3 regions of the Enterococcus saccharolyticus subsp. saccharolyticus genome follow, and region 2 is predicted to be linked to each of the others. Evidence: predicted binding sites of a transcription regulator. Region 2 holds the regulator's gene; each other region holds the start of a gene.
The links. Region 2 encodes CtsR, which represses protease genes until heat stress. Its sites were predicted from a motif close to TTGGTCAAAAAAGGTCAAANA; they were not measured.

Region 1 (10,009 bases), 1.2 Mb from region 2:
CTTTCACATTGTCTAAACTTAATGGTGTAAATAGAATCGTATCATCAATACGGTTCAAGAACTCTGGTTTGAAATGCCCTTTTAGAATCGTCATCACTTGTTCTTCCACTGATTCTGGAATTGTCCCCTCTGCAGTAACACCTTCTAATAACAATTGTGACCCAATATTACTTGTCATAATTAAGACTGTATTTTTAAAGTCGACAACGCGGCCTTTTGAATCAGTTAAACGACCATCATCTAATACTTGTAACAAAATATTGAAGACATCTGGATGGGCTTTTTCAATTTCATCCAATAAGATAATCGTATATGGATTCCTACGAACAGCTTCGGTTAGTTGTCCACCTTCCTCAAAACCAACATATCCTGGAGGTGCCCCAACTAAACGCGACACAGAATGTTTCTCCATGTATTCACTCATATCAATTCGAACCATATGATCTTCAGAATCAAACAAGTTTTCCGCTAACGCTTTGGCTAATTCTGTTTTACCTACTCCAGTTGGTCCTAAGAATAAGAAAGAACCTAACGGACGATTTGGATCTTGTAAACCAGCGCGTGAACGAATAACCGCATCACTCACAGCATTCACCGCTTCTTCTTGACCAATGACACGTTTATGAAGGGTCTCATTTAATTTCATTAATTTTTCGCGTTCGCCTTCGACTAATTTTGTTACAGGAATTCCTGTTAAACGTCCGACAACCGTTGCAATTTCATTTTCAGTCACTGATTCTTGAACCATCCGTAAATGATCGTGCGTATCTTTATTTTCCAATGCTTTTAATTCACGTTCTAGTTGTGGAATTGTACCATGACGTAAGACTGCTGCACGTTCTAAGTCATAATTGTTTTCTGCATCTTCTAATTCATGTTTGGCACGATCGATTTCGGCACGTTTGTTCGAAATCTCGTTCACTTCTTCTTTTTCAGTTTCCCATTGCATCTTCATCGCATTTGCTTCTTCACGTAATTCAGCTAATTCTTCTTGAAGAGAGGCTAAACGTTTTTTCGATGCGTCATCAGTTTCTTTTTTTAGTGCAGCTTCTTCAATTTCCAATTGCATTAAACGACGAGTCACTTGGTCTAATTCAGTTGGCATAGAATTCATTTCAACACGAATGGTCGCACACGCTTCATCGACTAAGTCAATCGCTTTATCAGGTAAGAAACGGTCTGTAATGTAACGATCAGACAAGGTTGCTGCAGCTACTAACGCATTATCATGGATATTTACGCTATGATGGATTTCAAAACGTTCCTTCAAGCCACGTAAAATAGAAATTGTGTCTTCAACGGTTGGTTCTTTGACTAGTACCTTTTGGAAACGACGTTCTAACGCTTTATCTTTTTCCATGTATTGACGATACTCATCTAATGTCGTTGCACCAATGGTATGCAATTCCCCACGTGCTAACATTGGTTTTAATAAGTTTCCAGCATCCATACTACCTTCTGTTTTACCAGCACCCACGATATTATGAATTTCATCGATAAATAAGATAATACGTCCATCTGATTTTTTCACTTCTTGTAAAACCGCTTTTAAACGCTCTTCAAACTCACCACGGAATTTTGCTCCCGCAATTAATGCACCCATATCTAACGAAAAGATTGTTTTGTCTTTTAAATTTTCGGGAACATCTTTACGAACGATACGTTGGGCTAATCCTTCGACAATTGCTGTTTTACCAACACCAGGTTCACCAATTAAGACAGGGTTATTTTTTGTTTTACGAGATAAAATACGAATCACATCGCGAATTTCTTCATCACGACCAATAATCGGATCCATTTTTCCATTTTTCACTTGTTGAACTAAATCAACACCGTATTTTTCTAATGCTTTGTATTGTTCTTCTTGGTTTTGTGAGGTCACTCGATCTCCTCCTCTCATCTCTTCTATGCTTTTACGTAATTCTTTTTCGTTAATCCCTTGTTTTGTTAAATACTTGGTTAGTCGATAATTTTTTAATTTCATTAAAGCCAGCAAAACGATTTCTGTTGATAAAAATTCATCTTGAAAAGACTCTCTTAATTTATCCGCTTCATTTAATAAGTGATACAAATTTTGACTCATACTTTGTCCATATTGAACATTTCCGCCTTCAATACTTGGGTATTCATCTAAGGCACGATCAACTTCTGTTTCAAAAGCATCGACGTCAATTCCTGCATCTGTGTAAAAATTTCTGGCAAAATGATTTGGTTGTAAAAAGATTTTCCATAAATGGGCAATATCGATTTCTTGATGGTGACGCGTCACAGCGATTTGTTGTGCTTCTGCAATTGCGCCTTGAAGTGTCGTCGTCATTTTTTCTATATTCATATTATTTCCTCCCATCATTTGACTAAGGCCTATCGCCTTACAAGAACTATTATACGACTATGGTCAGTAAAGGTCAAAAAATAACCCTCCAAAGTTAAAAGATTTCTTCTCTTTATTATCTATCTTCATTTTGTTTTCTTATTGTGGTGGTATTCCCTTTGTCATTATGTCCTCGATAGCTCTGATATTGCAAATGCAAGGAAAATTCTATGAAGCTAAAAGTACATTTGTTGTCGCTGTAATTTGTCGGTTTGTTGGTGCTGCAACTGTCATTTATCAACGCAATTCGTGGACACTTGCTAAACAAACCCTTGTACATTTTTTCGTTATGTTACTCACAGTCTATCCCCTTTTATTATGGAGTGATTGGTTTAAGAGGGATACGTTTGTAGATATGTTTATTGTTCTGTTACTTTTCGTACTTGTTGGTGTGCTCTTATGGTGTGGCATTATGGTATTTCGAAAATTATTTGACTTACATTAACAAAAAGCTTAGACAACTTTTCTCTGCTGTCTAAGCTTTTGATTAACATTTAAACAAATTTTTTTGTTGTTTCTTTAATTGATAGCTGCTTTCTGTTTCATTTATTTGATGCAATGCGAATCAATTTGTTGGTTGCATTGCACGTAACATCGTTTACCTTCGCATTTTATTTAGGAAACTGATTTTTTATTTTTTCGGCATACGCTGCTTTTTTTGTGTATAACTTAAATAAAATATGGAAAACACCACAAGCTACTAATAAACCGCCATACATCATATTTCCCTGCCAGAGAACATACGTATTAAATACCGCAATTAGAACTAACGAAACGAAAAAAGAAACCATCATTCGCATCATTAATCCTTTTGCTTTAATCGTGTTAAAATACGCAATCCATTTCCCTTCATCCATGTGCTGTATAATTCGTTTCATATGAAAAAAGAGCATCAATAACAACACTGAGACTAATAAAGCTAAATAAATAGACGCTAAGACCGTAATAAATAAGCTTAAAATATCTAAAATCAAATAGACATCTCCTTGAATTTTTATTTCTTTCAAAGTCTACCATAGAATAACTATTGTCTCAATAATAGAAAACCAGTTATCTGTGACGCTCAAGATAACTGGTTTTCATTCATTTATTTTCTTTTTTATTTAGCCATTTTACACTAAAGAAGAACGAAGAGACACTTAAAACAAAACTACCAATTAAACAATTAAAGCCAAGTTTTAAAATAAAGAGATCCACATCTTCCCATCTAGTCAAATCAAAATTAGGTGCCCCAACTTGTTTTACAGATTTTGATGCCACTACAAATAGAATAATTGCTCCAATCATTAATAAAATTGAACCGAGTTGTAACAAATGATTAATTTTTTTCATTGTCCCTCTCCCCTTTGACAAACAATCTGGTAAACGCTTTGCTTGATTTTAACATATCCTCTGTCATACAACCAAAATTGACCCTTACTACTATGAAAATATCAGCAGATACTAATCAAACATTCACACGAATAAAACGTTTGCAGTACAATATATACAAGGAGGGAAAATAATGACAACAATTTACGATTTTACAGTAACCGACCAAGCTGGTAATGATTTCCCATTAAAAAATTACCAAGGCAATGTGTTGTTGATTGCAAATACTGCGACAAAATGCGGATTCACCAAACAATATGACGCATTAGAAGAACTCTATAAAGAACTAGCAGATCAATCATTTGAAATACTCGATTTCCCATGTAATCAATTCATGGAACAAGCACCTGGAACGAGTGAGGAAATTAATCAGTTTTGTGCATTGAATTATGGAACGACTTTTCCTCGTTTTGAAAAAATTGATGTGAATGGTTCCCAAGCAATCCCTTTGTACCAATGGTTACGAGAAACAAAACCGATTGATGAAGGCAAAGACGCGCAAGCATTTACTGAAAAAATGCAGGCTTTTAATCCTGATGCAGAAGCAAATGCCATTCATTAGAATTTCACAAAATTTTTAGTCGACCAACAAGGCAATGTGGTACATCGCTATTTACCAACTGTTGAACCTTCAGAAATAAAAAATGATATTTTGTCCTTATTAGGATAAAAAAAATCCTCACTGATGAATGCAGTGAGGATTTTTTTACATTGTTTTTCAACCAACATTGCGTTTGCAATAATAATTGCCATTACTTACTGATGAAATGACTTCTTTTTTGCTAATTTATCTTGCACATCACGTATCAGAGTCGCGTCAAAATCTATTCCCCTAATAATGATGCGCAAATACTCAATGATCCTCTTCATCAATTATTAATTCCGCTTGATAATCACACCGTTCATATTCATCAATATCAACCGGCACTTCTTGAAAACCAAACATTTGATAAATGTGTAGCGCTGATTTCAAGTTTTTATTTGAATAAATGACAACTTTTTTGGTCTTTTTATCCTTAGCATAATCCAAAGCAGCAGCAAATACAGCTTTGCCCGCCCCTTTTCCTTGAAATTTTTCGTTGGTAGCAAATTTACAAATTTCCCAAATATCTGGTTGCAATTCAATTACCATGCAAGTGGAGAGAACTTGTTCACCATCAATTGCAAAAAAAATCATGCCTCCTTGTTCTAAGTAGTGCGCTACATTTTCAAGCTGTTCTAAATCATGGGATTCAATTTAAAAAAATTTATCAATCCAATGCTTATTTAAATCGATGAATTCTTGCTTATATTGTTTATCATAACGAATAACCTTCATCTTATTTCCACCTTTTTTAGTTGTGTTTCCATTCCCACTTTTCATCCATTACTTCATGTTCTTTCCATTTTTTCGTTGGAATTGCTTCGGTTAAAGTAAAACCACTTCTTACATATAAATTTCTAGCTTGCGTTAATTCATTAATAGTCCATAGATAGACATGTAATAATTGTTTGGTTGCTACAAAATTCATTAGCGTCTCTAATAATTGTTTGCCTAATCCTAAATGTTGATATTTGGCATCTACAGCAAACCAATGAATTTCCCAATCCGCTGTGTCATTTTCAACAATGCCAATCGAACCTACACGCACACCGTTTACTTTGGCAAGCCAAATTTTTCCAGAGTGTGGCTGCTCCGTATAATGACTTAAAGAATTTAAAATATGTGTTTGAATGGCATAATGATACCCTAATTCGCTATAAACTCTGCTATGCAAGTCTGCAACAAAACCTATATCCTGAATTTTGGCTTCACAAATTTCAATAAGATTGTTTTTTTCATACGTATTCTTAAAAACAGTCATCGCACAATCTAGTCGCTGAATTTCTTGTTTAGAATAAGGAACCAATTCTTCTCGCAATCCTGCGCGAACAATCTCCGTTTGTTCTAAATACATCTGTTTCCCTTTTTCAGTTAGCGATAAAATAAATGACCGCTTATCTTCTTTATCTGGTACACGAATAATAATGCCATTTTTTTCAAGTTTATTTAACATTTTACTTAATTGACCTTTATTCATTGTTAAATTCTCACTAATATCTTTAGCACTCAATGCATGGTTATTGTAAATTTCTGCTACAACATTGGCTTCACCAATAGTAAAGAGTTCCCCATAAAATTTAAAATCAAATTTACCTAATAAGTTCGCATAAAATCGGTTAAACCCTCGAAATTTATCTATAAATTGCAAATTAGTCATTGGCTTTCCCTCCTATATTTCTACTTTACACATTTTAGTTTAACTTGCAAACTAAAATATTTCAACAATTAAACTATTTAAAAAATAAAAAAGGTAGAAAGTCCATCCTGACTTTCTACCTTTTTTCTCATTTTTCGTTCTTTTTCTGATTATCTAAACCTGCACCGATTGCCACTCCTAATGCGACGCCTAAAGCAATACCTAAAGCTAAATTATCAAACAATAAACCAAACACCACACCAAAAGCGGGACCTAATGAGACACCAAGAGCTGTATAATTCACATCATCTTTTTTCTTCATGTTCTCCACTCTCTTTGGTTTTCTTACTTTAAGCCTAACAAAGAATACATACTGTAGCAATTATTTTAAATAGATTCGGGTAAATCCTTGCGATACATTTCGGAAATGTTTGTTGCTTCTTCGAGTGCAAACATCGTTTTTTCATTCAGTTTTGCGTAACAAATACCGTATCATTTGTTTGAAATAGTTTCTCAGCTAATGCTGAAATCTCATCATTTATTCTGGTAAGTCTTCTAAATAAACCTTTCTATCAGCAATTTCTACTGTCATATTATTCATTTCTCTCTGCTTTCAATTCTTCCAATTCATTGGATAGAGCATTTTTACGATCGACTAACACGCCGACGAAACCGAGTAAAAAGGGTAAGACGTATGAAGCAAAACGATACAACAACATCGACGATACAGCATCCACGGTTCCCACAAGCGGACTAAATAAAAAGAGATACACAAATTCAAAAGCACCGATACCTGCGGGTGAAGGCAGTACACCGGCTAAGACTAATGTAAAACTAATCAATGAAAAGACCAATAAAAAATCCACATTCGGATGATTATCTACTAGACAAATATACGGTATCAGATACCACATGCCGAGTTTTATTACATTTAACAAATAAATTTTAACCAATGCTGTCCGATCTGTTAATACAGAAGAAACTGTCTCTCTTAGTGAATAAATTTGAATATTACAACGATCCACCAAATCACGCATTTTTTGCGTTTTCAAAAAACGATGACAGAGAGTGACAAACCCAACTTGCAATTTTAAACTCAATGAAATCACTAAGAAAAAGGAAATAATAACACCAGTCATCAACATACCGAGCAAAATTAAAGGAATCATTTTAGGTGCATGTTCATAAAACAATGAAAATTGAATAATCAATGCGAAAATAGCATAAGTCAAAATAGCCCCTTTATACATAATCATATGTAAAGCAGCGACACCCATTCCTTGTGATACTTTCAACCCTTTCCGATTGTAATAATTTACTTCCGAAATCAATGTTCCCATTCCAAACGTAATAACACGATAAAAGGCCACATGAAAAGCTGTTAGCATACCATCAAAGATACGAAACTTCTTCGAAAAGCCCGTAACAATAGAACGAATTGACCAGCCTTCAAAAAATTGATAGGCGATGCCTAAAAAGACCACACCTGCTAAAACAAGTAGTGACGTTTCTTTTAATTCTGCCAAAATATCGGCCAAAGAGTTTTTAATTAAATAAAACATTATCCCAAAAATCAAAACTAGCGCTAAAATATTCAAGATAAATTTGGTTTTCGCATTTATTTTCATTTCAATCTCCTAACTAAAAAAGAGCAAGAAACCATCAAAAATTACACCAATGAGAAAATAAACGAGAAACTTTCGTTTGCGCGTTTTATGATGAAATATGCTACGTGCTAGTAAACCACCTAGTCCACCACCCACAATGCCCATCAATAAAAGATTGGCTTCGGGTACACGCCATTGTTTTTTTCTTGCTTGTTGTTTATCATAGCCCATTAAACAAAAAACATAGATATTGACCAGTAGTAAATAGACCCAGACTGGATTTTGAATTATTTCTGACATATAAACCTCCATAGTTATAGGATACCTTACAACACAGCTTATCGTAAAGAATTTACCAATAGAAAAGCAGACAACTCTCATCGTCTGCTTGCCTTTTATTCGGTTGGTGGTGTAAATATTTCTAATTTTTGATGAACTACTTTTAATTCAACTGGTAGATCATCTGTTGGATCGCCATCTGTCCGGGTAATGATTTTTTTCTCGTCGGTCAATGGTTTCAGTATTGCTTTGTGTGCTGAAAAATATGTTACTCCAGGGATTTTATGAAATTGCCCTTTAAAAATGCGCGGAATATTATAGATAAAACGGAAAAATTGCAATTTAGGAATAATCGTAATGTGCATTTGCCCATCATCAGGTGTCGCTGATGCATCAAATTGCGTGAAACCACCTACAGAATTGGTCATTGTAATCGTCACTAGATGTGCCTTTCCTTGCCAAAAATCATCCTCTGTTTGAATTGATAACGGATATTTGCGTCGTTTAAATAAAATTCGGAAAAAACGTTTTGTAAAGGCTAATGGGCCATATTTTTGCTTTTCTTCTTGACTCACTTTTGATGCCGTATCTGCTAAAATTCCTACTGTCACAGTTGAAATCATGACATCATCATTCATTTTGCCATAATCAATTTTTCGTGTATGTTGATTGACAATGACTTGAAAGGCCTCTTTTTGATTCAACGGAATTTCCAACACACGAGCTAAATTATTCACCGTGCCCCCTGGAATTAAACCAACTTTATATTGATCAATCGTTTCTTGAAACATACGAACAACATGATGAACCGTACCATCACCACCAATTACTACGAGTGTGTCGATTTGATGATCGTTTGCTTTTTGAAGAATTTTCTTTTCATCCACATCGGGATTTGTTACTTGGAGGATGATTTTTTCGATATCTTTGTTATTTTTTGCAAACTCTTTAAAGTCTTTTGCAATTTTTTCACCTTCATTTTTTCCAGATGTATCATTATAAATGACCATGATTTTCATCTTCATCACTCCTAAAAAAAGATAGTAAAGATCACTTCGACTTTACTATCTTTTTTGTTATTTTGCCACTAATTCAGCGATTTTAACAATAACATCTGTTGCTTTTTCCATAGCTTGTAATGAAACATATTCAAAACGACCGTGCATGTTTTCGCCACCTGCAAAAATATTTGGTGTAGGAATCCCCATATAAGAGATTTTTGAACCATCTGTGCCCCCACGTACAGGTTCAATAATTGGTTCAATACCTAATTCGTGCATCGCTTGCTCAGCAACGTCAATGATGCTCATATCTTGCTCAATGATTTCTTTCATATTGTAATATTGATCATACATATGAACTGCGATACGTTCTTGATCGAATGAACGATTCATTTTCGCTTGAATTTCTGTTAGTAAGGCTTTACGTGCTTCAAACTTTTCACGGTCGTGATCACGAATGATATAACTCATTTTTGCTTCTTCAACAGAACCTGAAAAACCCATCAAGTGGAAAAAGCCTTCATAACCATCTGTTTTTTCAGGTACTTCGTCAGCTGGTAATTGATTTTGGAAATCAATCGCTAATTGCAAAGCATTAATCATTGTATCTTTCGCAGTACCCGGATGAACGTTTTTACCGTAGAAAGTAATATCTGCTTGTGCCGCATTAAATGTTTCATATTGCAATTCACCCACAGGACCACCGTCCATCGTATAAGCGAATTTCACATTAAAATCTTCAACATCAAATTTATCTGCTCCGACACCGATTTCTTCATCGGGACCAAATGCCACTTTAATTTCACCATGAGGAATAGCAGGATTCGCCAGTAAAATTTCCATCGCGGTCATAATTTCAGCGATTCCTGATTTGTCGTCCGCACCTAATAAAGTGGAACCATCTGTCGTAATCAATGTTTGACCTGCGTAATTTTTTAAATTCGGAAAATCTGTCGTCGTTAAAACGTATTTCCCTGCTTGATCCAAGGGAATATCTGATGTTCCATCATAATTTTCAACGATTTGTGGCTGAACATTTACTGCATTAAAATCAGCTGTATCCATATGTGCGATAAAACCAATCGCTGGCACTTCTTTGTCCACATTTGCTGGTAATGTTGCGACTACAAAGCCATTTTGTTCATTGTGATGCACATCAGA
Region 2 (10,009 bases):
AGTGGCAAAAAAATTCGTATAATCGCTCAACAGGAATTGGATTTTATGTCACCAAAGAAGACATACGAGGAATCTATGCAAACGAACATGCGTCTCTCTTTTTTAGTACCTTATTGCATCGTAGCGAAGCATTTCAATTGCTCTTAAAAGTCCTAGATAATCCATACGCTTCAGGTGTGCAATTACAACGGGAAATGCATCTAAGTCCTGCAAGCTTTCAACGGCGAGTCCGCCAATTAGAACCACTTTTACAGCATTATCACTTGCAACTCTCATTTAAGAAAATGCCTGCTCTAAAAGGCACAGAAATGCAAATTCGTTGGTTCACGCTACTGGTTTCTTTACTTGCCGATCCACCTTTTCACCTGTCGCCGATTAATTGGTGGCATCGCTATGAAGAAATTTGCTTGCATCGACCGCTCTGGTTAGACACTTGGCAACCGGCAATCACCCATTATTACCAACCTCCGTTTCAGCTAAACGAACGTGGTAGTACCTTTTTATGGCGCCAACTTATCGGTTTAGAACCGCTTTGGATGAACCAAGAAATGGCTGAAACCCTTTCTTTTGCGTTACATGCCCATACATCACTAGCTACGAGCTATTTATTAGAAGTCCAACAACACATTCACCGGATTCATTGTTGCTGTTCATTCTTTAGTGGTACGTTATTTTTTGAACCAACGAGCATTTCAAAAGAAGTGCACCGTCTTACACAAAGTTTTCGTTTGTTGCTTCCTCATTACGATACACTATTAGCACAACATCCAGAATTGCCTATGTTGTATCAACGTATTTTGAAAAGATACCAGTCGTTTGCTAACGAATTAATGGTCTCAGAAGACTAAAAAAGACACGAAACCTATACTCAAGGTTTCGTGCCTTTTACAAATTATTCTTATGTGAAACGCACAATCAGAATACATCCTCTTATTAGCTGGTTACGACTAACTTTATATTTACCTGAATACTATTTTTAATAAGCAAAATTAATATAAAACCTGATTTTCATCAGTTAAGACCACCTATCCCCCACCGAAGTAATTACCTGGTAAATACCTTCCAAAAACAACAAAACAACCCAAAACACTTATATATAAGTATTTACATCAAGGTAAACACCAAGGTTACACCCTGAAAACCTCTAGGTAACGTTTTTCATCCCTCTTTAAGTAACTCTTTGACTCTTGGTACGACTTTTTCACCATATAACTGAATCGTACGGAAGCGATCCTTCTGTAATTGACCACCCGCTCCGTAAACAAAGTCAAATCGTTTTACCCCGAGTGTTTGAATGACATGCGCAATTTTTTGTGCCACGGTTTCTGGACTACCCACATAATAAGAACCTTCTGAAATTTCAAATGCAAATCGTTCACGTGTCATGGGTGCCCAGCCACGTTCAGAACCGATTTTATCCATCGATTTTTTCAAGTATTGCCAAGCAATTTCTTGGGCTTCTTCGTCCGTATCAGCAATCACTCCATGTGAATGCATGCCCACTGGATGCGTTGGTTGACCAAATTGTTTCGTTGCTCGTTGATACAAATCAATATAGGGTAGAAAACGAGCTGGTTCGCCACCAATAATTGCCAACATCACTGGAAAGCCATATTTTGCTGCTCGAATAATAGAGTCGGGTGATCCACCGACACCGACTTGAACGTCTAAGCGTTTTTCTGTTTTCGGGTATAATTGTACGTTATTTAATGATTGAGTGAAATGTCCTTCCCAGGTAACAGGTTCTCCTGTTAATAGTTCATTAAATAAAGCAATTTTTTCTTCAAACAGTTCATTGTAATCATTTAAATCATAACCGAATAATGGAAAAGATTCCGTGAATGAGCCACGACCAAGCATGACTTGTGCACGTCCATTCGATAAAGCATCGACTGTCGCAAAACGCTCATACACACGCACAGGGTCATCTGAACTTAAAACTGTCACACCGGTACCCAAAATAATCTTTTCCGTAACAGTCGCTAAAGCAGCAAGTACTGTATCTGGACTAGAAATTGAATACTCTTTCCGGTGATGTTCCCCTAAAGCAATCACATCTATCCCCAATTGATCCGCCAATTTGCCTTCTTCTACAATCATTCGTAATGACTCAGCATAGCTTAATGGTTCTTTGGTCTCATCATGATAGGCAACATCACCAAACGTATCTAAACCAAATAAAATTTTTTTTTCATTCGTTGTCATAAACTGATCTCCTTTATCTTTGTCTTACTCTAACTATAACTCATTTTTAGCGAAAGCCAACAAATATGCTTACTAATTGTAAGTTTATTATTCCATAAAAAAACTCTCTCATCCTATACGAATGAGAGAGTACTATTTTTATACTTGTTGTAAAACTTTATCGGTTTTTGGTTCTTTCACATTCAGTGTGATCTGTCCTTTAGACGCGCCAATTGTTACTTGGTTGCCTAAATGGATTTGTCCAGAAAGCAATGCTTCACTCAAGCGATCTTCCACTTCTTTTTGTAATGCACGACGGATTGGACGTGCACCATATTCTGGATCAAAACCAGCTTTACCAATGACATCCAATGCCGCTGGTGTAATCTTCAACTGAATATCTTGTTCCGCCAAACGTTTGATAATCGAGCGACTCATGATTTTGACAATTTCATGAATTTCTTCTTTATCTAATGAACGGAAAACTACAGTTTCATCAATACGGTTCAAGAATTCTGGACGATACGCTTTCTTCAATGCTTCTAAGATACGCTTTTGCATCGCTGAATGGTCTTTAGACGCATCTACAACATTAAAGCCGACATTTTTTTCTTCGCGTAATTCGGTTGCACCAATATTTGATGTCATAATTAAAATCGTATTTCTAAAATCAACACGACGACCTTTTGAATCTGTCAAATGACCATCATCTAAGACTTGTAGCAAGATATTAAAGACATCTTGATGGGCTTTTTCTACCTCATCTAGCAAAATAACAGAATACGGTTTTGAACGAACTTTTTCTGTTAATTGTCCCCCTTCATCATAACCGACGTATCCTGGAGGAGAACCAATCAAACGACTGGTACTGTATTTTTCCATAAATTCAGACATATCCACACGAATCAACGCATCTTCACTGCCAAACATTGCTTCAGCTAAGGCTTTTGCTAATTCGGTTTTCCCAACACCTGTTGGGCCTAAGAACATGAATGAACCAATCGGACGGTTGGGATCTTTTAGACCACTACGTGCACGACGAATGGAACGAGAAACAGCTTGAACAGCTTCATCTTGGCCAACTACACGCTGATGTAAGATTTTTTCGAGGTCTAACAAACGTTCGCTCTCTTTTTTCTCCATTTGTTGCAATGGCACACCTGTCCATTGGGAAACAACGGCTGCTACATCTTCTGCTGTCACGCTATTTTCATAGCCAGTGGCTTCTTTGACTTCCACAAAAGTCACTTCGGCTAATTGTTGACTGACTTCTTTTTCGCGTTGGCGTAAACGTGCGGCTGTTTCAAAGTCTTGTTGACGAATAGCTGCTTCTTTTTCTTCTGCTAACTTCATTAATTCTTCTTGTAATAACGCCGCTTCTGACACTTCGTCCGCTTTATCCAAACGAACTTTGGCTGCCGACTCATCCATTAAATCAATGGCTTTGTCTGGTAGCTGACGTGAATTAATGTAACGAACTGAGAGTTGAACAGCTGCATGTAACGCATCATCGGTAATTTCTACGCCGTGATGTTCTTCATAACGTGGACGTAATCCTTTTAAGATTTCTTCTGCTTCTTCCGGCGTCGGCTCATCAACTTGAACACGCGCGAAACGGCGTTCTAAAGCAGAATCTTTTTCAATATATTTTTGATATTCATTTAGTGTAGTAGCACCAATCGTTTGTAATTCACCACGAGCTAAGGCTGGTTTTAAAATATTCGATGCATCAATCGCACCTTCTGCTCCACCCGCACCAATTAATGTATGCAACTCATCGATAAAGAGGATAATTTGACCGTCTTGATAAATTTCATCAATAATTTTTTTCATACGATCTTCAAATTCACCACGATATTTTGTTCCGGCCACTAAAGCTCCCATGTCTAACATCATCAGACGTTTTTGTTGCATATCTTTTGGTACTTCCCCGTTGACAATTTTTTGGGCTAAGCCTTCCGCAATCGCTGTCTTACCAACACCCGGTTCGCCAACTAAAACAGGATTATTTTTCGTACGACGGCTTAAAATTTGAATCAGACGTTTCACTTCTTTGCTACGTCCAACAACTGGATCTAAGCGTTGTTCACGGGCTAATTTGGTTAAGTCACGCGCTAATGAATCTAATGTTGGTGTTCCTTCTTGTTGCGGTTGTTGGCGTTGTTGTGGACGACGACGACTTGAATTGCTTTTTGATTGTACGCCCATTTTTTTCTTCAATAATTGACGCATTTTCGCTAAACTCATTCCTAAGTTCAACATGATACGTGAAGCTAAAATTTCTTCATCACGTAATAATCCTAATAGTAAGTGCTCAGTCCCAATTTGTTGGGCACCTAAACGTTTGGCTTCATCGCCAGCATAGGCAAAAATTTGTCTCGCACGTGGAGAATAAGGTAAAAAACCACCTGTTGGATAATCTTTCATTGAACCATAGCCGGTCAAATGCTCGATTTCTTCACGAATATCATTTTCATTTACTCGCATTTCACGTAGGGTTTTTCCTGCAATCCCATCTTGCTCGATAATCAATGCTAATAAAATATGTTCTGAACCTACAGACTGGTGTTTAAAGTATTTTGCTTCTTCTTGAGCAATGGCAAGCACCGCTTTTGCTCGTTGTGTAAATAGTTCATCCATCGCACTCACTCCTTATCTTCGTAGCTTAATCGTTCTAAAATTCCGTGCATAATTGACGCACGAATTGTATTTTCTTCTTCAGATTTACCTAAAATCGCTTTGCTAATTGTTGTTAACAATAAGTTACCTTCTCGTTTTGACAAAATACCTTCTTCGTATAACTTCTGAATAATTGAGACGGCATCTTTTTCAGAGATTGTTTGGTCAAACAATTGATTCACTTGCTCTAAAAAATGGTGATAGTTCGCAATTTGAATTTTTTCAATTCGAATATAGCCTCCACCACCACGCTTACTTTCAACTGCGTAACCACGTTGAATCGTAAAGCGAGTATTGATGACATAATTAATTTGCGAAGGTACACAGTTAAATAAATCTGCCATCTCTGCGCGACGAATTTCTATCATTTCACTTTCTTCAAGAATCTTCTTCAAATATGCTTCAATCAAATCAGAAGTATTTTGATGACCCATTTAAACGCGACCTCCCTTGACTAATATTGACCTTAATTATAGCGAATTTTCAGAAGTTTGAAAAGAAGAAGGACTTTAAAGAAAAAGATCAAGCAAAAGTTTAAACTTTTGCTTGATCTTTTTTTATTCGTCTTAAGAGGTAGACGTTTCTGTCATTGGTTCTGAGCTATCAGGAGTCGTAGTTTCACTTTCTTCTGGAGGAAAACTCGACGATTCAGTCTCTTCTTTTCCTTGAGAGATAATCAAACGAACCGTGCTCTCTTTTTCGACAGAGGTTCCTGAAGATGGACTCATAGAAATAACCAAACCTTTATCTACTGAATCACTGTATTCTTCACTCGTTTCAACTGAAAGACCTTGGCTTTTTAAGAGAGAAGTTGCGGCAGACTCTTTCATTCCTTCTACATTTGGTAAATCGACTTTTTCTGGTGGTTCAGGGCCTTTACTAATTTCTAACGTAATGGTGGTGTCTCCCGGAGAAATATCCGAACCAGCAGATGGTGATTGTTTCACGATTGTACCACTTTCATTACTGCTAAAGACCTCTGTAATATGCACAGAATTATTTCCTAGACCATTGGCATTTAATTCATCACGCGCATTGGATTCAGTGTAACCAATCAGATTGGGCATCTTCACTTTTTCGGGTCCTTTACTAATCGTTAAAGTAATTTCGGTATCTCCCGGTACAATGTCTGAATTCCCTTCTGGTGTTTGATGGATAACTAATCCCGCACTGACATCGCTAAATTCTTCCGCAATCACGACAGCGTTGTTCCCTAAACCATAATTCGTTAACTCGGCACGCGCATCACGTTCACTATACCCATAGAGATTAGGCATCATCACAGGTTCTGGGCCTTTGCTGACAGTCAATTCTACTTCGGTGTCTTTCGGAACGACTTCTTCTCCAGCTGATGGTGTTTGATCGATGACTTCCTCCACCGGCGTATCTTCATCAAAGACTTCTTCAATTTTAATTTTCTTTTCGTCAAAATCTAGTGACTTCAATTCAGCAAGAACTTTATCCTTCTCTTGACCGACATAGTCTTTCATTTCAACTTTTTTGCTCCCTGTACTAATGTACAACAAGACTTCTTTGGTGCGTTTAATCACTGCGCCTTCTTCTGGATCAGTTTTCACCACATGATTCTCAGGAACTTGATCGCTTGGAAATTCTTTGGTTTCAGTGGCGACTTCAACACCAGCATCATGTAACGTTTCACGGGCTGCTGCTTCGGTTAAACCAGCAACTTCGGGAATCGTCACTTGGTTTCTACCACCACCAAAGACTAAATAATACACCAATCCCGCAACCGCACAAAAAAGCAAGATGGGTAAAATTAACCATAATTTTCGTTTCTTCTTTTTCTTTTCGGGTTTCTGTGGTGCGGATTCTGTTGTTTCTTCTTTGGGCAATGGCATCTCTTTAAATGAATCTGGCATTGGCGTATCTTCTGAAATTGGGGTTAAAATTTTTGTTTCATCAATCATCGCATGTGGTTCCCAAAGTGGCTCATTTAAACGTTCTGGAGAAAGCGCGCTAGAAATATCTTGACGCATTTCATCTGCTTCTTTGTAACGATCACTTTGCTCTTTCGCAGTTGCTTTTAACACAATATTTTCAAGTGATTGCGGAACCTCTTTATCATAAATACGAATCGATGGAATATCATCCTGAAAATGTTTTAAAGCAATCGTCACGGCTGATTCTCCATCAAATGGCACGCGACCAGTCAACATTTCATATAAAATAATCCCAATCGCATAAATGTCAGATTGATTTGTTGCCATGCTTCCACGTGCTTGTTCGGGTGATAAATAATGAACCGATCCAAGCATTGTGTTTGTTTGGGTGATGGACGTCTCCGATAACGCAATCGCAATCCCAAAATCAGCAATTTTTACGACACCCTCTTCATTAATCAAAATGTTTTGTGGTTTTAAATCGCGATGAATAATGCGATGTTGGTGCGCTAAAGCGACAGCTGATAGAATTTGTTGCATAATATCAACAATTTCTGGATACGGAATCGGATAGTGCGTTTGGATATAACGTTTTAAATCCATGCCTTTCACGTATTCCATCACCAAATATTGCATATTGTCTTCTTCACCCACATCATAAACAGACACGATATTAGGATGAACCAGTTCCGTAGCAGCTAAAGCTTCGCGTTGAAAACGACGAATAGCATCTGTATCATCACGGAAATCGTAACGTAAAACCTTAATCGCTACTTCTCTATCTAAAATTAAGTCGCGTGCTAAATAAACATTTGCCATACCGCCACTACCGATACTACCCAAAATTAAATAACGTCCGCTTAATTTTTTTCCTGTTTCAATCATTGACTGACACCTCCAAGGTCCATCAATAATACAGTGATGTTATCGACCCCACCCTGTTCATTCGCTGCATCAATTAAACGCTCCATGGCTTCTTCTAATGAAGAACTGGTCATGATATATTCATAAATTAACTCTTCGCTAACCATATTGGTTAACCCATCTGAACAAAGCATCAGATAGTCATTGTCTGCAATAAAATGTGTCGCTACATCCACTTCCACTACACCAGGCATTCCTACTGAGCGAGTCACCACATTTCTGCGTGGATGATTGGTTGCCATCTCCAAGGTGATTTCCCCTGATTTTACCAAGGCATTCACTAGGGAATGATCTTCTGTTAGTTGAATTAGCTCGTTTTCTCGCAATAAGTACGTACGGCTATCCCCTACGTGTGCCAAGGTAAATTGATCATCCAAAATAACAACTGCTTCTAACGTAGTTCCCATGCCACTTAACTCAGGGGTCGCTTGACCACGCTGATAAATGGTTTCATTTTCAGCTTGTATATGCTGGATTAACCACTGGGCTGCTTTTTCGCTATCTGAAATATCAGAAGCTTGCCATTTACTGCCAATTTCTTCAACAGTATCATGACTGGCAACGTCACCTGCTTGATGTCCGCCCATTCCATCTGCTAATAATGCTAACGTATATCCTTTTTGATTGGTAAATACGGCAGCGTAATCTTGGTTGGTATTACGCCTTTTTCCTACATCACTTTTATAACGAATCTCCATATTTTTCACCTCATCATTTTTTGCGTAAACAGCTGATAAAAAATCCATCTGTCATATATTGGTGCGGATAAATTGTCAGCATCTTGTTCTCGATACTTGGTTGTAACACATCACTAACTGGAATATCAACTAAAGTGAATTCTGGATGTGCTTGTAAGAAACGGGCAACGACTGCTTGATTTTCTTCGGGTGCAAATGTACACGTGCTGTAAACTAAAAGACCATCCGTTTTCAGAGTAGGGGCAACACTCTCTAAAATTGCTAATTGGATTTCAGGTAATTTGTCAAAATCCGCTTGTTTTTTGTTGTATTTAATGTCTGGTTTACGGCGCATCAAGCCTAAACCTGAACACGGTGCATCAACCAAAATACGGTCAAACGTATTCGTTGAAAATTCATCGGCTGCTTGACGGGCATCTAATTCCAACGCACAAACAACATCAGATACGTGTAGACGTTCTGCATTCTCTTCAATTAAAGCAACCTTGTGGCGATGGATATCTAACGATGTCACTTGTCCGCCAGCTTTTTTATCTAAAAATGTCGCAATATGAGTGGTTTTTCCTCCAGGAGCTGCACAAGCATCTAATACTTGATGATGTGGCTCAATTTGTAATGCTGGAGCAACCAACATCGAGCTTTCATCTTGAACCGTTAAAATGCCTTCTTTAAATAGACGGCTACCAGCAATAAAGCCTTTTTCTGCAATAATGCCTTCAGGTGACACACTGCTTTCTCTGGCCTCAATTCCTTCGTCAATTAATACTTGGATTGCTTCTTGACGCGTCATTTTACGAGAATCGACTCGACAACTTACATGACTAGTTTCAAATAAAGACAAGCCTAATTGGCGCGTCTCTTCTACTCCAATTTCTTTGACTAATTTTTCGACAAGCCACTGAGGCATACTAATTTCAGTTGCCAAACGTTTCATTGGATCTTTGATAGTCGTTAGTTCAGGGACATCTTGACGTTGCACATTGCGCAACACGCCATTGACAAATTTGCCAATTCCCACATTGCCACGAACTTTCGCAATCTCAACCGCTTCATTTAAAACGGCATGACTCGGTACTTTGTCTAAATACAATAACTGATACAACGAAAGCTGTAACAATAATTTGACCCAATCATCGACTTTTTTGGCTTTCGCAATAAACGGTTGTAAGTAAAAAGATAATAATAACTGATGGCTAATGGTTCCATACACTAATTCTGTTAATAAGCGACTATCTTTTTCGTTTAATTGTCCTTTGTTAATGGCATCACGTAATAACAAATTGGAATACGCGCCACCTTTTTGTACACGTTCTAACGCATCAAGTGCGACAAAACGCACAGTTTTCTTGGTTTTGTTTTTCATTCTAGTTCACCTGTTGTCCAACTGCGACTTGTTGCCCACTACCATTTAAAAAGGCGGCAATCGTTTGTTTTCCTTTACCAGCTGGTTGTAATTCATCAATTGCTACTACTGTCTGATTGCCACAAGCAATCCATAGCGCTTTTTTATCCCGATGAATAATCGTCCCTGGTTGTGCGTCAGTGGTTTCTTCTAAGGGAGTTACTGCCCATAATTTCCAACGTTGGTCATTATACATCGCAAAAGCAATCGGCCATGGACGC
Region 3 (10,009 bases), 870 kb from region 2:
GTCATACATCACAGCGAATTATTGGTCGATAGTAAAACAATTGATGAAGGTGCGTATGAATTTAATCAAGGATTCAAATTTGGTGCCGACATTATCACCGTGATGGGAGCAGCTTCCTATGATACATTGCAAGTGTGTTATGAAGTTAGCCAACAAATAAACAAGACCATGATGATTGATTTATTAGAAGTTTCGGATGAAAAAATAAAAAAAATTCTTGATTTTCCGCAAGCTATTTACACATTGCATCATTCGATTGATAAAAAAGACCAACAAGATGCAGTTGCAAGTGTCTCTGATTTCCATCAAAAGTTTCCGCAAATCAATCGTTTAGCGATTGCAGGTGGAATTGATTTAAAACAAGCAACGGCTTTGGCACAACAAAATTTAGTAGAAGTTGTCATTGTTGGGTCAAAAATTACAAAAGCTTCTTCAATGAACGAAGCAGTAAATGAATTTATGAAGGAGATTAAAGGTTATGATTCAAACAATTATGAACGAAATAAATGAAGTAATGAATTTGGTGGATGAAAAGCAAATTGATGCAACGTTACCATTTTTCAAAAAAGATCAACGAATTTTTATTACAGGTGCAGGCCGTAGCGGGTTTCAAGCAAAAGGATTTGCAATGCGTTTGATGCATATTGGTTATCAAGATTATGTGATGGGAGAAACGATTACGCCATCGATTCAAAAAGGAGATACTTGGATTGCTATTTCAGGATCGGGTACCACTAAAGGCATTGTTACGGATACACAGGTTGCCAAAAAATTAGGTTTAGATATTATTGCTTTAACAAGCGATGCAACTTCTCCTTTGGCACAGCTAGCTGATTGCGTTATTGTTATTCCAGGTGCGACTAAAACAGGTGCAGGCATCAAATCAGTTCAACTCTTATCGACGCTGTTTGATCAAACGGTTCATATCACTTTAGATGCTTTGACCTTAAAACTAGCACAAAGAGATGAAACGTCTAATGAAGATGCGTTGCATGAACATGTAAATGTGGAGTGAGTATTATGAAAAAAATAGAAATTCTCAAAAAAATTGAACGTGCTGGAATTATTGCCGTGATTCGTGGAGAGACAGCAAAAGAAGCTATTCAAAGCAGTGAAGCAATTCTTGCTGGAGGAATTCAAGGGATAGAAGTGACTTTCACGGTTCCGCAAGCGGAGCAAGTGATTTATGAACTACATCAGCGTTACCAAGAATATTCGGAAGTCGTACTAGGTGCCGGTACAGTATTAGATGCAACTACTGCCAGAATCGCTATTAGCGCAGGTGCACAATTTATTGTGAGTCCATGTTTTGATAAAGAAACAGCTAAGCTATGTAATTTATATCAAATTCCTTATTTGCCTGGATGTATGACAATTACTGAAATGAAAACTGCACTTACTTATGGAGCAGATATTATCAAATTGTTTCCAGGCAGTTTATCGGGACCAAATGCAATCAAAGCGTTTCACGGTCCCTTACCGAATGTAGACATCATGCCTACTGGAGGCGTAAATTTAGAAAATTTACATGAATGGGTTGCAGCTGGAAGTATTGCAGTAGGCGTTGGTGGCAATTTATTAGCACCTGCTAAAGACGGTAATTTTGATAAAATGACAGCTTTAGCAAAACAATATCAGAAACGTTATCAAGAAGTCATCAATCAATTATAAAAATGTTTGAAAAAGAGTTTGCAGCTACGGTTGTAGACTCTTTTTCAATACGACAATTCATGGTATACTGAAAAAGTTCGTGAATATGTACAGCATATTTAACTAGAGAGTGAAAGGAAATTAGTGCAGATAAAATGAATAATCCAAATTTAAAAGAACAAGTAGATAGCCGTCGCACCTTTGCGATTATTTCCCATCCGGATGCGGGTAAAACGACCATTACCGAGCAATTATTGCTTTTTGGGGGCGCGATTCGTCAAGCAGGAACTGTTAAAGGGAAAAAAACAGGAAACTTTGCGAAATCTGACTGGATGGAAATCGAGAAACAACGTGGAATTTCAGTAACCAGTTCAGTTATGCAATTCGATTATCAAAATAAACGCGTAAATATTTTGGATACACCCGGACATGAGGATTTCTCAGAAGATACGTATCGAACGTTAATGGCAGTGGATAGTGCAGTCATGGTTATTGACAGTGCCAAAGGGATTGAAGCACAAACGAAGAAATTATTCCAAGTTGTTAAACGCCGCGGTATTCCTATTTTTACGTTTATTAATAAATTAGACCGTGATGGACGTGAACCATTAGAATTATTAGAGGAATTAGAAGAGTTGTTAGATATCGAATCTTATCCAATGAACTGGCCAATTGGTATGGGGAAAGGGATGGAAGGCTTATATGATATTTACAACAATCGTGTGGAGTTGTACCGTCCAGAAAACTATGATGGCGAACGTTTGATTCCATTAGATGAAAATGGAGAAATTCCAGCATCTCATCCATTGACAGAGCAAAGTATTTATACACAAGTTTTAGAAGAAGTAGAATTGTTAAAAGAAGCGGGCGATGAATTTGATACAGAGAAAATTGCGCGCGGCGAACAAACGCCGGTTTTCTTTGGTTCTGCCTTAACTAACTTTGGGGTACAAACATTCCTAGAAACCTTTTTACAATTTGCACCAGCACCATATGCACATAAAACAATGGACGACCAAATGATTAGTCCGTATGAAGAAGAATTCTCTGGTTTCGTCTTTAAAATTCAAGCCAATATGAATCCTGCTCACCGTGACCGAATTGCTTTTGTTCGTGTCTGTTCAGGAACGTTTGAGCGTGGGATGGATGTAGCGTTAGAGCGTACTGGCAAAAAAATGAAATTGAGTAATGTGACGCAATTTATGGCAGATTCCCGTGAAAACGTTCAAGAAGCTGTTGCAGGAGATATTATTGGGGTCTACGATACAGGAAATTATCAAATTGGTGACACCTTATATGAAGGGAAATTAAAAGTTGCGTATGAAGAATTACCTTCATTTACACCAGAACTATTTATGAAAGTTACTGCTAAAAATGTGATGAAACAAAAATCATTCCATAAAGGTATCTATCAATTAGTTCAAGAAGGGGCAATTCAGTTATATAAAACATATTTAACTGATGAATATATTATTGGTGCTGTTGGTCAACTCCAATTTGAAGTTTTCCAACATCGTATGTTAAATGAATACAATTCTGAAGTCATTATGACACCTATGGGAAATAAAATTGCGCGTTGGATTGAACCAGAAGACTTAGATGAACGTATGAGTTCTAGTCGTAACATCTTAGCAAAAGACCGTTTTGATCAACCATTATTCTTGTTTGAAAACCAATTTGCGGAGCGTTGGTTTGCTGACAAGTATCCAAATGTGAAATTGAAGAGTTTGATGTAGGATATTGTTGAAGATTATTCAAACTTACACCTTTTTTATGTCAAGTTAGGCGTAAAAAAGGTGTTTTTTCAGTTGTTTGACAGATAAATTGCGTATTTATCCATGAACAAATTTTGAATAGACGACAAGGAGAAATAATGAGAGAGAAATTAGCAGAACTAGGCAATCAAAATCGATATACGTTTCAAGGGAAGTTTCAGTTTTATGGGTACCAAGGAACGGGCACTTTAACCGTTATTATGAAGAATTCCAACATCCTACTTTTATGATAGCTGACTTAAAAGTTTTTCAAAAAGGAACATTTGAATTGATAGCCGATCATTTATGGATGAATTTAACGAAACAATTTTTAACCTATGGCTGGTTAGAAAAAGGGGATGTCCTTCAATTTGATGGACGAATAACAGATGATCAAAGTAAACAAGAAAAAATCTACGATATTGAACAACCTACCAAAGTCAGCATAGTTAGAAATGGGGTCGAACTTATGCCGGACTTTGTTTTATTGAAAAAAACATATGCTGATTTAGTCAAAGAAATTAAAGAACACAATAAAGAATATTATGCGGCTAGAGATTTTATTGATGCAACGTATTTAACCATTCAGCATTGGCCTAAATTGCAAGTGATAATGATGATTGATGAGCAACCATATACCCAAGAAGAGTTTAAACAACGTTATTTTGATAGAGATGCACTTATCGAACTACATAACAGCGATAAAGTACTAAAACGAATATTTTATAATGGTGAAGTGAAATCAGAAAATATCATCTCAGAAAGTGATATTAATGCGTATTTTGAAAAACAAGATTTTTCGCAATTCTTTTAATTAATTGCGAAAAAAGCTTGTATACTCTAAAATATTTTTAAAGGAGTGAATGAAATGGCGAGCCAATTAACAGTCACGATTGTTTTCAATGGAAAAGAAATTTCCAATAGTTTAGACCCAGCAACTATCGAAACTGTTGCAGAGGCAGAAAAGATTGTCAATGAAGCAATCGAGACGTTTATTCAACGGTATAAATTAAATGATCTACTCGCGCAAAAGGTCCGAAAAGAATCCTATTGGAATAAAGAAGAATTTCTACAAATGAATGAAGAAGATAAATACAGTCTGACCCATTCAAAAGAAATTTATGAATTATTTCAACGCTATCTAAACGAAAGTCATATGGAAAAAGCACAAGCCGTTCGTTTAGCAAAAGAAAATATTGCCAATTATTATCAATTAATTACTGATTTAGAGCATGAAGGCTATGCGCGAGACGTAGCGAAACAGATTGTTGACAACAGCCCACGAAGAAAAGAACGGTTGGAATTTGCAGTGATGGTATTAGGTGATAAAGGGTATCCCAAACACCAACAAGAAATTGCGGAACTAAGAGGGTTTTATGCATAATAAAAAAGAGTGGGACATCATTGTCCGCACTCTTTTTTATTATTCCACAGGTAACGCCTTAGGAATAGATATTTCAATAAACTCACTGTCTTCCAAAATTGTAATATCTTCTTCAGAATACAATTCAGAAGGAATCTTCGCTAAAAAGTGATTCTTTATTTCTTCAACTTCTTCTGGGTGAACTCTTCTCTTGTTATTTACAATTACAATTTCATTATGGAGCGGTGCTTCTGTATAAATAACAGTAGTGTTACCAGCAGTAAAAACTTTGACTAATGAAGCATCAGTATTCTCAAGTTGTTGCTTTACTAATCGAGAGTGGCTATTCGTTACATTTACCAACTTCATATCGCTCACCTCACATTCTCTTGTCTATAAGTCAATTATATTTTTTTTTCAAAGAAATATAAAGTATTATCTCTTAAAAAAGTAAAAAAAGTTGGTCAAAACATAGGGATTGACCAACTTTTTTTCGATAAGAAATCTATTTTATTCTTTTTCATTAGAAGCTTCATTTTTCGCTGTGATAATGACTTTGTCTTCATCGTTTAGAGTAGCTTCTAGAGTGTGTGCTTGTGGATAGTCTAGATAAAATTCTGCAATACCATCTTCAATTTGTTCTTGAATGGTGCGACGTAATGGTCGAGCACCCATTGCTGGGTCATAACCCAATTCCACCAATTTTTCTTCGACATCTTGCGTGACATCAATGTGTAAATGTTGTTGTGCTAACATACCATTCACTTCGTCTAACATTAAAGCAACAATCTTCAATAGATTTTCTTTGCTTAATGCCTTAAATTCGATGATACCATCAAATCGATTCAAAAATTCTGGTGTGAAGTAATGGTGCAATTGGTTCAAGACAGAACGAGTAATTCCTTCTCTGGCAGCCGCAAAACCAACATTGGCTTCAACTTTACCTGTTCCAGCATTACTTGTCATAATGATTAACGTATCTTTAAAGCTGACAGTTCTTCCTTGGGCATCTGTCAAACGGCCATCCTCTAGAATTTGTAAGAACATATGCAGCACATCAGGATGAGCTTTTTCGACTTCATCTAATAGGATTAAACTGTATGGATTGCGACGAACTTTTTCCGTTAATTGACCGGCTTCTTCATAGCCTACATAACCTGGAGGAGAACCGATTAATTTTGAAATACTATGTTTTTCCATGTACTCTGACATATCAAAACGAATCATTGACTCTTCCGAACCAAACATTTCATAAGCTAACTGTTTCGCCAGTTCCGTTTTTCCGACGCCTGTTGGTCCTACGAATAAGAAAGAACCAATTGGACGATTTTTCTTGCCAAGCCCAACACGATTTCGACGAATCGCTTTGGCTACTTTATCGATGGCTTCATCTTGACCAATCACATGTTGTTTTAAGTCATTGGCTAAGTTTTTCAATTGAGTTTGTTCTTTTTCTTTGAGTTCACCAACGGGAATACCGGTGCGTTCTTCAACGATATTTTCCATGATTTTCTCATTAATGATAGGTGTCTCTTCATCCGATACTTGGCGTTCTTTCATTTGTTGGAGTTTATTGATTTGATCACGATAATACGCAGCCTTTTCAAAATCTTCTTCTTGAGAAGCTTGTTGTTTTTGTTGTTGCGCATCTGCTAATTTTTTATCAATTACTTTTGGATCGACAAATTGAATCGTTAAGTTTTCTTTTGAACCTGCTTCATCTAATAAGTCAATTGCTTTATCTGGTAAAAAGCGATCTTGAATATATCGATTAGAAAGAACCGCAGCTGCACGAATGGCTTCGTCTGTATATTTTACATGATGATAATCTTCATAGCGTGGTTGCAAACCTTTCAAAATAGTAATGGTTTCTTCAACAGAAGGTTCATCTACACGCACCGGTTGCATTCTACGTTCTAGTGCGGCATCTTTTTCAATGATTCGATATTCGCTAAGGGTCGTAGCACCGACCATTTGAAGTTCGCCACGAGCTAATGCGGGTTTTAAAATGTTTCCGGCATCTAAATTACCGTCGCCAGCGTTACCCGCACCAACGATTTCATGAACTTCATCAATGAACAAGATGATATTTTCAGCTTGTTTGATTTCTTCAATTAGTTTTTGTACACGTTCTTCAAATTGTCCACGAATACCTGTTCCTTGAACTAAAGAAGCGACATCTAAACGGATGACTTCTTTATCTAATAATTTTTGTGGTACATCGCCATCAACAATTTTTTGTGCCAAACCTTCAACCACAGCCGTTTTTCCAACACCAGGTTCGCCGATTAACACAGGGTTATTTTTCGTACGACGATTTAAAATTTCAATGACACGTTTAATTTCTGCGTCACGTCCCACAACTGGATCGATTTCGCCGTCGCGTGCTTGTTGTGTAATATTGATGCCGTATTCACCTAAAATTCCAGGTGTATTGTTGAGAGGTGGTTGTCCACCATTAAAGTTATTTTGATTTCCACCAGTTTGGGTCGGTGGTGTCTGATTGTACGAAGGTGTTCCTGGTTGCATTTGTTGAGACATTTGTCTAAACAAATCATCTAGACTACCAAAGCCAAACGGATCTTGAGGCATCGCATTTGTTGTTTGTTGACCTTTAATTTTTTGGTAACAACTTTGACAATAGTCAATTTGTTTTCGTTGTCCACCGACATTTGCATATAAATGAATTGTTGCTTCATTTTTTCCACAGTTTTGGCAAAGCATCGTGTCTCACGACCTTTCATATAGTTTTGTCTCTTGTAGTGAGTGTTAAGGAAAAAGGAGGGATATATTTAATTGACCAACTTTGACCTTTAATCATATTATACAATCTTTTAGTGGATATGCAAGTATTTGAATTTGCAGTTTTCATAAAAAGAACTATAATTTCTAAGAGAGAAAAATTATCAGAACTAAAGGGGAATAACTATGGAAAACAATCCTTATATTGATTTATTAGATAAATTAAAAAAAGGTGAAATCGAAGAAATTGTTGTAGAAAAAGAGGCGTTTTTTACGTTTCGAGAGGTTTGGATTGACCGAGAAGACCGCACATCTTTTGTTGGTGAAGCAGGTTTAAATGGGAAAATTATTTATCGTTATGAAGCGGATTCTAAGTAAAAAGCAATTTTCGCAAGTATTTGAGGATTTATTTAGGAAAACGGTTGTCTAACTAACAAAAAAATGGTAATCTTAACAATTGAAAGGGTGGTTAAATTCTGTCTATTAGATAAGAGTTGACAAAAGTAAGCCCTCACAAAAAATTTAGATATCACTAAAGGAGATTGATAATATGGAAAAGAAAGATTTTCACGTAATTGCTGAGACAGGAATTCACGCACGTCCAGCGACTTTATTAGTTCAAACAGCGAGCAAATTTAACTCTGATGTTAACTTAGAGTACAAAGGTAAATCAGTTAACCTTAAATCAATCATGGGCGTTATGTCTTTAGGTGTTGGCCAAGGTTCTGACGTTACAATTACTGCAGAAGGTGCTGACGAAAAAGAAGCAATCGCTGCTATCGTTGAAACAATGCAAAAGGAAGGATTGTCTGAATAATGGTTGAAATGCTAAAGGGCATTGCGGCAAGTGATGGCGTAGCAGTTGCGAAGGCATACCTATTAGTTCAACCTGACTTAACTTTTAAAAAAGTTACAGTTGAAGACACATCTGCTGAAGAAGCTCGTCTAGATGATGCATTAGCTAAATCTACTGAAGAATTAAAACAAATTCGTGATAAAGCTGCTCAAGCTTTAGGCGAAGAAGAAGCGCAAGTATTTGACGCACATTTAATGGTTCTTAGTGACCCAGAAATGATCGGTCAAATCAAGCAAAATATTTCAGACAATAAAGTCAATGCAGAATCTGCGTTAAAAGAAGTTACAGACATGTATATTGGCATGTTTGAAGCAATGGAAGATAATGCATACATGCAAGAACGTGCTGCGGATATCCGCGACGTTGCTAAGCGTGTATTAGCACATTTATTGCAAGTAATTTTACCTAATCCATCGATGATTAATGAAGAAGTTGTTGTGATTGCACATGACTTAACACCGAGTGACACAGCGCAATTAGATCGTAATTTCGTTAAAGCATTCGTTACAAACATTGGTGGACGTACTTCTCACTCAGCGATTATGGCTCGTTCTTTAGAGATTCCAGCAATTGTGGGAACAAAAGATATCACTGACAAAGTAAAAGCTGGTGATATTGTAGCTGTTAACGGTATTGAAGGTGACGTTATTGTCAACCCTACTGAAGAACAAGCTACTGAATTCCACAAAGCTGGCGAAGCTTTCGCTGCTCAAAAAGCAGAATGGGAAAAACTAAAAAATGCCCAAACTGTTACAGCTGACGGTAAACACATCGAATTAGCAGCAAACATTGGTACACCAAAAGATTTAACTGGTGTTCACAACAATGGTGCGGAAGCTATTGGACTTTACCGTACAGAATTCTTGTACATGGATGCTCCAGACTTCCCATCTGAAGAGGACCAATATGAAGCGTATAAAGCTGTATTGGAAGGCATGGATGGTAAACCTGTAGTTGTTCGTACAATGGATATTGGTGGAGATAAAGAACTACCATATCTACAATTACCACATGAAATGAACCCATTCTTGGGATATCGTGCATTACGTATTAGTTTGTCAGAATTAGGCGATGACATGTTCCGTACGCAATTGCGTGCATTGTTACGTTCTTCTGTTCATGGACAATTACGTATCATGTTCCCAATGGTTGCAACGCTGAAAGAATTCCGCGCTGCTAAAAAAATGTATGACGAAGAACGTCAAAAATTAGTTGACGAAGGCGTAGCAGTTGCTGATGATATCCAAGTTGGTATCATGATTGAAATTCCTGCAGCAGCGGTTTTAGCTGACCGTTTTGCGAAAGAAGTTGACTTCTTCAGTATTGGAACAAATGACTTGATTCAATACACAATGGCAGCAGACCGTATGAACGAACAAGTTTCTTACTTGTATCAACCATATAACCCATCAATTCTACGTTTAATTAAGAACGTCGTTGATGCAGCTCACGCTGAAGGTAAATGGGCTGGTATGTGTGGAGAAATGGCCGGCGATCAAATGGCTGTTCCATTATTAGTGGGTATTGGTTTAGATGAGTTCTCAATGAGTGCGACATCTGTTCTAAAAACTCGTAGTCTAATGAAACGTTTAGACACTACTAAAATGCAAGAACTTGCAAATCGTGCGCTGAAAGATTGCGACA

Region 1: a site for CtsR is predicted at 2,392-2,412, ahead of clpB (ATP-dependent chaperone ClpB). Genes of this name have one in related genera too.
Region 3: a site for CtsR is predicted at 7,561-7,581, ahead of PYW32_RS05110 (ATP-dependent Clp protease ATP-binding subunit). Genes of this name have one in related genera too.

The regions. Positions count from the first base shown of each region.
Region 1 is NZ_CP118957.1:1,488,183-1,498,191, forward strand. Features, by position in the region: gene clpB (ATP-dependent chaperone ClpB) at 1-2,332, opposite strand, end outside; gene PYW32_RS07710 (DUF3021 family protein) at 2,463-2,816, shown strand; gene PYW32_RS07715 (hypothetical protein) at 2,983-3,345, opposite strand; gene PYW32_RS07720 (hypothetical protein) at 3,455-3,703, opposite strand; partial or broken gene PYW32_RS07725 (glutathione peroxidase) at 3,876-4,412, shown strand; gene PYW32_RS07730 (GNAT family N-acetyltransferase) at 4,596-4,979, opposite strand; gene PYW32_RS07735 (bifunctional helix-turn-helix transcriptional regulator/GNAT family N-acetyltransferase) at 5,077-5,982, opposite strand; gene PYW32_RS07740 (glycine zipper domain-containing protein) at 6,110-6,283, opposite strand; gene PYW32_RS07745 (lysylphosphatidylglycerol synthase transmembrane domain-containing protein) at 6,555-7,589, opposite strand; gene PYW32_RS07750 (DUF1294 domain-containing protein) at 7,599-7,868, opposite strand; gene PYW32_RS07755 (diacylglycerol/lipid kinase family protein) at 7,964-8,872, opposite strand; gene pepT (peptidase T) at 8,924-10,009, opposite strand, start outside.
Region 2 is NZ_CP118957.1:96,049-106,057, reverse strand. Features, by position in the region: gene PYW32_RS00530 (helix-turn-helix domain-containing protein) at 1-848, shown strand, start outside; gene PYW32_RS00525 (LLM class flavin-dependent oxidoreductase) at 1,159-2,205, opposite strand; gene PYW32_RS00520 (ATP-dependent Clp protease ATP-binding subunit) at 2,344-4,824, opposite strand; gene PYW32_RS00515 (CtsR family transcriptional regulator) at 4,830-5,297, opposite strand; gene pknB (Stk1 family PASTA domain-containing Ser/Thr kinase) at 5,430-7,649, opposite strand; gene PYW32_RS00505 (Stp1/IreP family PP2C-type Ser/Thr phosphatase) at 7,646-8,386, opposite strand; gene rsmB (16S rRNA (cytosine(967)-C(5))-methyltransferase RsmB) at 8,400-9,749, opposite strand; gene fmt (methionyl-tRNA formyltransferase) at 9,751-10,009, opposite strand, start outside.
Region 3 is NZ_CP118957.1:967,016-977,024, forward strand. Features, by position in the region: gene PYW32_RS05070 (orotidine 5'-phosphate decarboxylase / HUMPS family protein) at 1-510, shown strand, start outside; gene hxlB (6-phospho-3-hexuloisomerase) at 479-1,015, shown strand; gene PYW32_RS05080 (bifunctional 4-hydroxy-2-oxoglutarate aldolase/2-dehydro-3-deoxy-phosphogluconate aldolase) at 1,021-1,671, shown strand; gene PYW32_RS05085 (peptide chain release factor 3) at 1,806-3,386, shown strand; gene PYW32_RS05090 (hypothetical protein) at 3,524-3,655, shown strand; gene PYW32_RS05095 (hypothetical protein) at 3,694-4,218, shown strand; gene PYW32_RS05100 (hypothetical protein) at 4,273-4,788, shown strand; gene PYW32_RS05105 (DUF1827 family protein) at 4,828-5,136, opposite strand; gene PYW32_RS05110 (ATP-dependent Clp protease ATP-binding subunit) at 5,278-7,491, opposite strand; gene PYW32_RS05115 (protein YkzS) at 7,696-7,887, shown strand; gene PYW32_RS05120 (phosphocarrier protein HPr) at 8,060-8,326, shown strand; gene ptsP (phosphoenolpyruvate--protein phosphotransferase) at 8,326-10,009, shown strand, end outside.